One region of the Streptomyces sp. NPDC091280 genome, then DNA from elsewhere that is predicted to be linked to it. Evidence: riboswitches for the same ligand, from Rfam matches in the RefSeq annotation. Region 1 holds a riboswitch; each other region holds the start of a gene.
The links. A riboswitch is a leader RNA that binds a small molecule or an ion and turns the genes downstream of it on or off. The one in region 1 is predicted to bind cobalamin.
Positions count from the first base shown of each region.

Region 2: another riboswitch for cobalamin. It lies ahead of ACIQPR_RS32485 (cobalamin biosynthesis protein); the one in region 1 lies ahead of metE (5-methyltetrahydropteroyltriglutamate--homocysteine S-methyltransferase).
Region 3: another riboswitch for cobalamin. It lies ahead of ACIQPR_RS33400 (ABC transporter substrate-binding protein); the one in region 1 lies ahead of metE (5-methyltetrahydropteroyltriglutamate--homocysteine S-methyltransferase).

Region 1 covers NZ_JBIVUZ010000004.1:285,953-289,217, forward strand. Annotated here, with positions in the region: gene metE (5-methyltetrahydropteroyltriglutamate--homocysteine S-methyltransferase) at 1-1,872, opposite strand, end outside; cobalamin riboswitch at 2,027-2,254, opposite strand; gene meaB (methylmalonyl Co-A mutase-associated GTPase MeaB) at 2,303-3,265, opposite strand, start outside.
Region 2 covers NZ_JBIVUZ010000011.1:395,780-399,044, reverse strand. Annotated here, with positions in the region: gene ACIQPR_RS32495 (anion permease) at 1-752, shown strand, start outside; gene ACIQPR_RS32490 (hypothetical protein) at 806-1,027, shown strand; cobalamin riboswitch at 1,160-1,302, shown strand; gene ACIQPR_RS32485 (cobalamin biosynthesis protein) at 1,435-2,376, shown strand; gene ACIQPR_RS32480 (cobyric acid synthase) at 2,373-3,265, shown strand, end outside.
Region 3 covers NZ_JBIVUZ010000012.1:140,569-143,833, forward strand. Annotated here, with positions in the region: gene ACIQPR_RS33390 (helix-turn-helix domain-containing protein) at 1-217, shown strand, start outside; gene ACIQPR_RS33395 (MarR family transcriptional regulator) at 401-1,252, shown strand; cobalamin riboswitch at 1,445-1,623, shown strand; gene ACIQPR_RS33400 (ABC transporter substrate-binding protein) at 1,678-2,727, shown strand; gene ACIQPR_RS33405 (FecCD family ABC transporter permease) at 2,724-3,265, shown strand, end outside.

The sequences.
Region 1 (3,265 bases):
CAGCGGAAGGGTCTCGCGTAGTGCCGGTTCGTCGACCTGGATGACCGAAGTCCCGGCCGCCTCAAGGTCGTTCACCTCGTCGCGCAGGGCGAGGGCGACCTGCCGGGCGGTGTCGCCGAGCGGCTGGTCGTCGCGCACGAAGGACCAGGCGAGCATGGTGACCGGCCCGGTGAGCATGCCCTTGACCGGGCGCGCGGTGAGCGACTGGGCGTACGTCGTCCAGCGGACCGTCATCGGCTCGGGGCGGGAGATGTCACCGGCCAGGATCGGCGGCCGGACGTAACGGGTGCCGTAGGACTGGACCCAGCCGTGCCGGGTGGCGAGGTAGCCGGTGAGCTGCTCGGCGAAGTACTGGACCATGTCGTTGCGTTCGGGCTCGCCGTGCACCAGGACGTCGAGGCCGGTCTTCTCCTGGAAGGAGACCACCTCGCCGATCTCCGCCCTGATGCGCTCCTCGTACCCGGCCGTGTCGATCCGGTTCGCCCTCAAGTCGGCGCGGGCGGTGCGCAGTTCGGCGGTCTGCGGGAAGGAGCCGATCGTGGTGGTCGGCAGCAGGGGCAGACCGAGCCGCGCCCGCTGGGCGGTGGTCCGCTCGCCGTACGGCTGCGAGCGGCGGGCGTCGGCCTCGGTGACGGCGGCGGCACGGGCCCGTACGGCGGGGTCCCGGGTGATCGGGGAGCCCGCGCGGGAGGCCAGGTCGGCGCGGTTCGCGGCCAGTTGGGCGGAGATCGTGCCGGTGCCCCGGGCCAGGCCCTGGGCGAGGGTGACGATCTCCCGCGTCTTCTGCCGCGCGAACGCAAGCCAGCGCAGGAGCTGCGGCTCGATGTCCCGCTCGGCGGCGGCGTCGAGCGGGACGTGCAGCAGGGAGCAGGAGGCGGCCACGTCGACCCGGTCGGCGAGACCGAGCAACGTGCCCAGTACGGCAAGGGACTTGGTGAGGTCGTTGACCCAGATGTTGCGGCCGTCGACCACTCCGGCGACCAGCCGCTTCCCGGGCAGCCCGCCCACCGCGGCCAGGGCGTCCAGGTTGGCGGCCCCGGCCCCGGTGAAGTCCAGCGCCAGCCCCTCCACCGGAGCCTTCGCCAGGACCGGCAAGGCGTCGCCGAGCCGGTCGAAGTAGGAGGCGACCAGCAGCTTCGGGCGGTCGGTGAGCGCGCCGAGGTCGCGGTAGGCGCGCTCGGCGGCGTTCAGTTCGGCCGGGGTGCGGTCCTGCACGAGCGCGGGCTCGTCGAGCTGCGCCCACTCCGCGCCCGCCGCCCGCAGATCCGCCAGCACCTCGGCGTACACGGGCAGCAGCCGGTCCAGCAGGGTCAGCGGCTCGAAGTCGGCGGGCGCGTCGGGCGCGGGCTTGGCGAGCAGCAGATAGGTGACCGGGCCGACGAGGACCGGGCGGGCCGTGAGCCCCAGCGCGAGCGCCTCACGGAACTCGCCGACCTGCTTGCCGGAGTCGGCGGTGAACACCGTGTCCGGCCCCAACTCGGGCACCAGGTAGTGGTAGTTGGTGTCGAACCACTTCGTCATCTCCAGCGGCGCCACGTCCTGCGTGCCGCGCGCCATCGCGAAGTACCCGTCCAGCGCGTCGAGTTCGACGGCGGCACGGAGGCGGGCGGGGATCGCGCCGACCATGACGCTGGTGTCCAGGACATGGTCGTAGTACGAGAAGTCGCCGGTCGGCACTTCGTGGAGGCCGGCCTCGGCCAGCTGCCGCCAGGTGGCGCGGCGCAGTCCGGCGGCGGTGGCCCGGAGGGTGTCGGCGTCGACGCGGCCCTTCCAGTAGCCCTCGATCGCCTTCTTCAGTTCCCGGTCCGGGCCCTGGCGGGGGTAGCCGTACACGGTGGCGCGTGCTGCCGCGGCTGCGGTCTTGGTGGTCACGGAGATCTCCTTCGCGAGATGAATCCCTGAGATCCCGGACGACGGGACGAGGGCGCGAAGGGATGACGGACCGGACGGCGGCGGTCGGGTGACCGTCCGTCCGGTGTGTTCGCCGACCCGCCCACGAGGTCACCGGGATGTCCGCGCGCGAACAGGTCGCGTACGGGCAACGGGCAGGTCTTCGGACTCGCGGGCCCGCCCTCCGGAAACCGGAGGACACCTACTGGCCGTCGCTTCCCAGGCCCGGTCTGTTCGGGTCCAGTGCTTATGACGGCGGTCGTTCCCACTCACCGCTGCGGGGCAGTCCCGGATTCCCACCGGGTTCCCTCTTACGACGCATCCCGCCTGGCGGACGGGGCGAACCAGCTGCGTGCACCAGCCTAGAGGGTGCGGGGCGGATACGTCGATCTTCGGGCCGTCGGCCGGCCGCTCAGCCGGACCCGGATCCGAAGGCCCGCAGGATCTCCTCCGCCGCCACGGTCGCCGTCAACTCGCCTTCCCGCACCCGGCGTTCGAGATCCGGCGCCAGCGCCCGCACCGCCGGATCGGCGTGCAGCCTGCCCAGCAGCTCGTCGCGGACCATCGTCCACGTCCAGTCCACCTGCTGCGCACGGCGTTTGGCGGCCAGCCGGCCCGTGGAGTCCAGCAGCGACCGGTGCTGTTCCAGGCGCTCCCACACCGTGTCCAGGCCGGTGCCCTCGCGGGCGCTGCAACTCAGCACCGGTGGGGTCCAGGCGGCGTCGGCGGGGTGCATCAGCCGCAGCGCGCCCGCCAACTCCCGTGCCGCGCCCCGCGCGTCGCGCTCGTGCGGGCCGTCCGCCTTGTTGACGGCGATGACGTCCGCCAGTTCCAGGACGCCCTTCTTGATGCCCTGCAACTGGTCGCCCGTGCGGGCCAGGGTCAACAGCAGGAAGGAGTCGACCATGTTGGCCACGGCCGTCTCGGACTGGCCGACGCCCACCGTCTCGACCAGGACGACGTCGTAGCCCGCCGCCTCCATGACCACGATCGACTCCCGGGTCGCCTTCGCGACGCCGCCGAGCGTGCCCGCGGTGGGGGAGGGGCGGACGAAGGCCGCCGGGTCCACGGCCAGCCGCTCCATGCGGGTCTTGTCGCCGAGGATCGAGCCGCCCGTCCGGGTCGAGGACGGGTCCACGGCGAGGACCGCGACCCGGAACCCGAGCGAGGTGAGCAGCGTGCCGAAGGCGTCGATGAACGTCGACTTGCCGACGCCCGGCACCCCGCTGATGCCGATCCGCCGCGCCTTGCCGCTGTGCGGCAGCAGCTCGGTCAGCAACTCCTGTGCCATGACGCGGTGTTGGGGCCTGGTCGACTCGACGAGGGTGATGGCGCGGGCCACCAGGGCCCGCTTGCCGTCGAGCACGCCCTTCAC
Region 2 (3,265 bases), on a different contig from region 1:
AGGGCTTTCGCGTCGGCCAGATCGCCTCGGCCGGCCTGGTCTCACTGGCCCACGGCACGAACGACGCGCAGAAGACGATGGGCATCATCACCCTCGCGCTGATCGCCGGCGGTTCCATCGCCCCCGACTCGGACCCGCCCACCTGGGTCATCCTCTCCGCGGGCCTCGCCATCGCGATGGGCACCTACATCGGCGGCTGGCGCATCATCCGCACGATGGGCAAGGGCCTGACCGACCTCCGGCCCCAGCAGGGCTTCGCCGCCCAGACCAGTGCCGCCGCGGTCATCCTGGCCTCCTCGCACATCGGCTTCTCGCTCTCCACCACGCACGCCGTCTCCGGCTCCGTGATGGGCGCGGGCCTCGGCCGCAAGGGCGGTGTCGTCCGCTGGTCGACCGCCACCCGGATGTTCGTCGCCTGGGGTCTGACGCTGCCGGCCGCCGCGCTGGTCGGCGCGCTCGCCGAGTCCGTGACCGACCTCGGCGACTGGGGCACCGCGTTGGTGGCCGTCTTCCTGGTCGCCTCCAGCGCCGGCATCTGGCTGCTCTCCCGCCGCCAGGTGGTCGACGCCTCGAACGTCAACGAGTTCGAGGAGCCGGCCGGTGTGGTCACCGCGGCCATCGCCGCCGTCACCCCGCCCCCGTCCGTCGCCCTCTCCGAGGGCCTCACCGCGACGATCCCCTCGCCGCCCGTGAGCCCCGCCCCCGCCTCCGCGGCGCCCGACACGGCCACCCCGCCGGCCGCCGCGGTCTGAGTCCTCGAACCCCGTCGGCAGGAACCAGCAGGAACCAGAAGGAACGAATCAGCATGGACATCGACTGGGCAGCCCTCGGCTCCGTCTTCGGCGTCAGCCTCGTGGTCACCGTGGCCCTCGTGGCCGTCTTCACCCTCGGCATCACCGCCCTCTCGCGCCGCGAACGGGCCACCGCCCAGGGCGACTCCGCGACCCTCGCCCTGACCGGCGCGTACGCCTGCTTCGCGGCCTGCGTGGCGGCGGTGGCGTACGGGATCTACATCATCGTGGCCTGACCGGCCGCCAGTTGGACCCACGTGGGGTGCGGGACGGACACCGTCCCGCACCCCACGTGCGCGTGGCCCCTCCGACGCCCCGCGTGTGGGCCTCAGCACACTCCTCCCCCGCAGGTCAACGGCAAGTTGACGCCCCTTCCAACCCCGTGGTGGACTGCCGGGGCCATGTACGGCGGCAGGAGAGGAAGCCGGTGCGAATCCGGCGCGGTCCCGCCACTGTCACCGGGGTAGACAACCCCGGGAGCCAGGAACTCTCACCGCCGGTCTCGTCGAACCAGGGCGTGGACACCCTGAGTGAGGACATATCGCCATGCTCGGCTGCCGTTCGAGGTCCCGTACCAGCTCAGCGAACGCCCCAGCGACCGCCCCAGTGTCCGACTCGGCGACCGTAGCGACCGGCTGAGCCGATGCGTGCCGATCGCGTCTTCGCGTACGGCGCCGCCGCCGGCCTCCTCGGTGACCATCTGCTCGGCGATCCCCGCCGCGGTCATCCGGTCGCCGCGTTCGGCCGCGCCGCCGGTGCCGTGGAACAGCTGCTGTGGCGCGACCACCGAGGCTGGGGCGCCCTGCACACCGCCGTGTGCGTGGGCGGCGCCGTCTCCCTCGCCACCGTGGCCACTTCGGCCCTACGACCGTCCCGTACGGCCTCTGCCGCCCTCACCGCCGCCGCCACCTGGGCGGTCGTCGGCGGGACCTCCCTCGCGCGCGAGGCCGGGATCGTCGGCCGGGCGCTGGAGGCCGGTGACATCGAGGCCGCCCGCGCCCGGCTCCCGCACCTGTGCGGGCGCGACCCGCAGGCCCTCGACGCGGACGGGATCGCCCGCGCCGTAGTCGAGTCCGTGGCCGAGAACACCTCCGACGCGGTGGTGGGCGCCCTGGTGTGGGGCGGTGTCGCGGGTGTCCCGGGTCTGCTCGGCTTCCGGGCCGTGAACACCCTGGACGCCATGGTCGGGCACAAGTCGGCCAAGTACCGCCGCTACGGCTGGGCTTCGGCCCGTCTCGACGACGTGGCCGGCTGGCCCGGCGCCCGCCTCACCGCCGTCCTCGCGACGCTCGCGGGCGACGACCCGCGCGGAGCGGTACGCGCCTGGCGCACCGACGCCCGCCGGCACCCGAGCCCCAACGCCGGTCCCGTGGAGGCCTCCTTCGCGGGCGCCCTCGGCGTACGGCTGGGCGGCACGCTCTCCTACGGCGGCCGGGTCGAGCACCGGCCCGTGCTCAACGGCGCCGGCCGGGCCGTCGCCGTGGCGGACATCGACCGAGCCGTACGGCTGTCCCGGCGCGTCGGCTGGCTCGCGCTCGGGGTCAGTGTCGCCGGGCGGCTGCTGCTGAAGGGACCCAAGTCATGAGCGGCGGCGGGCTGTTGGTCGCGGGCACCACCTCGGACGCCGGGAAGAGCGTCGTCACCGCCGGGATCTGCCGGTGGCTGGTGCGGCAGGGCGTGAAGGTCGCGCCGTTCAAGGCGCAGAACATGTCGCTGAATTCGTTCGTGACGCGCGAGGGTGCCGAGATCGGCCGGGCGCAGGCCATGCAGGCGCAGGCCTGCCGGATCGAGCCGACCGCGCAGATGAACCCGGTCCTCCTCAAGCCGGGCGGCGACCGCAGCAGTCAGGTCGTGCTCATGGGGAAGCCCGTGGGCGAGATGAGCGCGCGCGGCTACCACGGTGGCCGGCAGGAGGCGCTGCTCGGCACCGTGCTGGACTGCCTGGCCGAGTTGCGGGGCACGTATGACGCGGTGATCTGTGAGGGGGCCGGCAGTCCGGCCGAGATCAATCTGCGCCGGACCGACATCGTCAACATGGGGATCGCCCGGAACGCCGGACTCCCCGTACTGGTCGTCGGGGACATCGACCGCGGCGGTGTCTTCGCCTCCTTCTTCGGGACCGTCGCGCTGCTCTCCCCCGAGGACCAGGCGCTCGTCGCCGGGTTCCTCGTCAACAAGTTCCGGGGCGATGTCTCGCTCCTGGAGCCGGGGTTGGAGATGCTGCGCGGTCTCACCGGGCGGCGTACGTACGGTGTGCTGCCGTTCCGGCACGGGCTCGGGATCGACGAGGAGGACGGGCTCCGGATCTCGCTGCGCGGGACCGTCCGCGAGTCCAGCACCGCGCCGCCGGTCGGCGCGGACGTGCTGCGGGTCGCGGTCTGCGCGATCCCCCTCATGTCCAACTTCACCGACGTGGACGCGCTGGCCGCCGAACCGGGCGTGCTCGTGCGGTTCGTGGACCGGCCCGAGGAGTT
Region 3 (3,265 bases), on a different contig from region 1:
GAGTGAGGTCTTCCCTCTCTTCCAGCACCCCGGCACCGAACTCCTGTACATGCTGGAGGGCGAGATGGTCTACGGCCACGGAGAGGCGGACTACACCCTGCGCCCCGGCGACGCCCTCCAACTCGACGGCGAAGGGCCCCACGGCCCCCAGGAGTTGGTGACCCTGCCCATCCGCTTCCTGTCCGTCACCGCGTTCGGCGACCACGCGCCGGAGTGACCGCGCCCGCCCCGCCGACCGGAACCAGGTCAACTGCCGTGCGCGGAGAGGGCGTTGCCCATATTCGACCGTGGCGGAGTACCGGATCGCCGGGCTGTGACCGACGGGCGGGTCCACGGCACGCCGATGAGTTTCGGTGTGCCGGACCGTCAAAGCAGGCACGCCTGGCAGAGGGAGAGACCGATGAGCAAGACGCGCCCGCATTCGATGACCCACATCGCCCGCCGCATGTTCGAGCTCTTGGAGCCGATCTGCCTGGTCACCTTCTTCGCCGACGAGTGCAACGACGAACTGGCCGCGCTCGGCCACCGCACCTACTGGGACGGCTACTTCGCCAGCCGTGCCGCACCGCTGGGGCGGGTGCCGGCACAGGTCGTGCACGCGGCCTTCTACAACTTCGCCGACGGAGAGGTCGCGCGGCACATCCCGAGTGCCTGGGAGACGATTCCGCCCGAGGCGTCCCTCGCCGCGCGCGAGCGGGGCAGTGCGGCCTCACTGCGGCGGATCCTCGGTGACGAACTGGCCGACTCCCCGGGCCTGGTACGCGCCGCTGACCTGACCACCAAGGCCGCGACCAACGCGCCCATGGTCGGCCGGGTGATGTACGCCGGGATGCGCAGCCTCCCGGTGCCGGGCGACCCGGTCGCCCGGCTGTGGCATTCCGCGACCATGCTGCGCGAGCACCGCGGCGACGGGCACATCGCCGCTCTCGTCGGTGCGGGCATCGGCGGCACGGAGGCCCATGTGCTGTCCGCGCTGGACATGGGCATCCATCCGCCGGAGTCGTTCGGGCGCGTCCATCACCTGCCGAAAGAGCGACTGGCCGCGGTCATGGACGGCCTGCGCGAGCGCGGGCTCGTCGACATCGAAGGCAGGTTCACCGACGCGGGCCGCGAGACCAAGCGGCGCGTGGAAGCCCTGACCGACGAACTCGCCACCCCACCGTACGAGGCCCTGTCGGAGGCCGAACTCACCGAACTGATCGCCGCGCTCGAACCCATCACGGCTGCCGTGGTGGCCGCAGGCTCGCAGTGACCCGCAGGCATTTTCGCGTCCGGTGAAGCCTTCGGGGAGAGACTCAGCCGGGCTGTGACCGCTCCGTCTGGCCTACGCGGTGACGGGTGGTCCGGTGGTGGGGCGCCCGGAGGCGAACGGGACGACCCACGGATTCCCCATGTGCCGAGCGCGCCCCGTGACCGATCGCACGGACCGGCCGTACGCCGATCTTGATAGCCTCATCGGGCCAGTCGAGCCACATCCGAGGCCAGGGAATCCGGTGCGAACCCGGAACTGACGCGCAGCGGTGAGGGGGACGGGCGGGGCACACCACGCCACTGGGAGACCGGGAAGGCGTCCCGTCCGGACGAACCCGAGTCCGAAGACCTGCTGGCACCTTCGCGCCCCCGCGCGGAGGGACGTCCGTAGGCCAGGCTCCGCGAACGAGCCCCGACCCCTGAGGCATGCCCGTGCTCCGCACCCCCGCTCTCCTTCGTACTCCGGCCCTTCTCCTCGCGTCCGCCCTCCTGCTCACCGCCTGCGGCGCCTCCGACGAGTCGGACGCGAACACCGGGAAGACCGCCGCCGGTTACCCCGTCACCATCGACAACTGCGGTGACAAGGTCACCCTCACGTCGGCTCCGAAGCGGGCCGTCTCCCTCAACCAGGGCACCACCGAGATCCTGCTCTCCCTCGGCCTCGCCGACCGCATGGCCGGTACGGCCACCTGGACCGACCCGGTGATGAAGGGCCTGGAGAAGGCCAACGCGTCCGTGCCCCGGCTGGCCGACAACGCGCCCTCCTTCGAGAAGGTCCTGGACGCCGACCCCGACTTCGTGACCGCCTCGTTCGTCTCCACCCTCGGCAAGGGCGGCGTCGCCACCCGCGGGCAGTTCGAGAAGCTCGGCGTACCGACGTACGTCTCGCCCTCCGACTGCTCGGCGGGCAAGGACAACGACAGCGGCGGCGACGGATCGCGCTCCACACCCCTCACGCTGGATGCCGTGTACGGCGAAATACGCGATCTGGCACGGGCGTTCGGTGTCGAGAAGCGCGGTGAGACGGTGGTCGCCGGACTGAAGGAACGGGTGCGCACGGCCACCGCCGGGCTGCACGCGTCCGACGTGTCCCTCATGTACTGGTTCGCCAACTCCCAGTCGCCCTACCTGGCCGGCTGCTGCGGCGCTCCGGGCGCCATCACCCGAGCCGTCGGCGCGAAGAACGCGTTCGCCGACACCCACGACGAGTGGCCCCAGATCGGCTGGGAGACCGTCGCCGACCGTGACCCCGACGTCATCGTCATCGGCGACCTGACCCGCAAGCAGCAGACCGCGGAGACCGCCAAGGCGAAGATCCGCTTCCTGGAGACCAACCCCGCCACCAAGAACCTGACCGCCGTGAAGAAGAAGCGGTACGTCCTGCTGAGCGGGCAGGCGATGAACCCGTCCATTCGCACCATCGAGGGGATCGAGAAGGTCGCGGCCGGTCTGCGCGACTTCGGGCTCGACAAGTGAGCCTCCGCACCGTCCTGTTGACCGGCGGCGGACTGGCCGCGCTGCTCGCCTCGACCGCCGTCGCCGTGACGATCGGGCCCGCCGACATCTCCACCGGCGACGTGTGGGCGTCCGTCGCGGCCCATCTCGGCTTCGGCGAGAGCACGTTGGCGCCGCTGCGGGACGGCATCGTGTGGAACCTGCGGATGCCCCGCACCCTGCTCGCCGCCGTGTGCGGGGCCGGACTCGCGGTGTGCGGCGCGGTGATGCAGTCGCTGCTGCGCAACCCGCTCGCCGACCCCTTCGTGCTCGGGGTCTCCTCCGGCGCGTCCACCGGGGCGGTCGCGGTGGTCGTCCTCGGGGTGGGCGGGGGAGCGCTGTCCCTGTCGGCCGGCGCCTTCCTCGGCGCGCTGCTCTCCTTCGCCCTGGTGCTGCTGCTCAGCCACACCCTCGGCGGCAGCACCGACCGGGTCGTCCTGTCCGGGGTCGCGGCCATGCAACTGTTCTCCGCGCTCACCTCGTTCGTCGTCCTGACCTCCGCCGACGCGGAGACCACCCG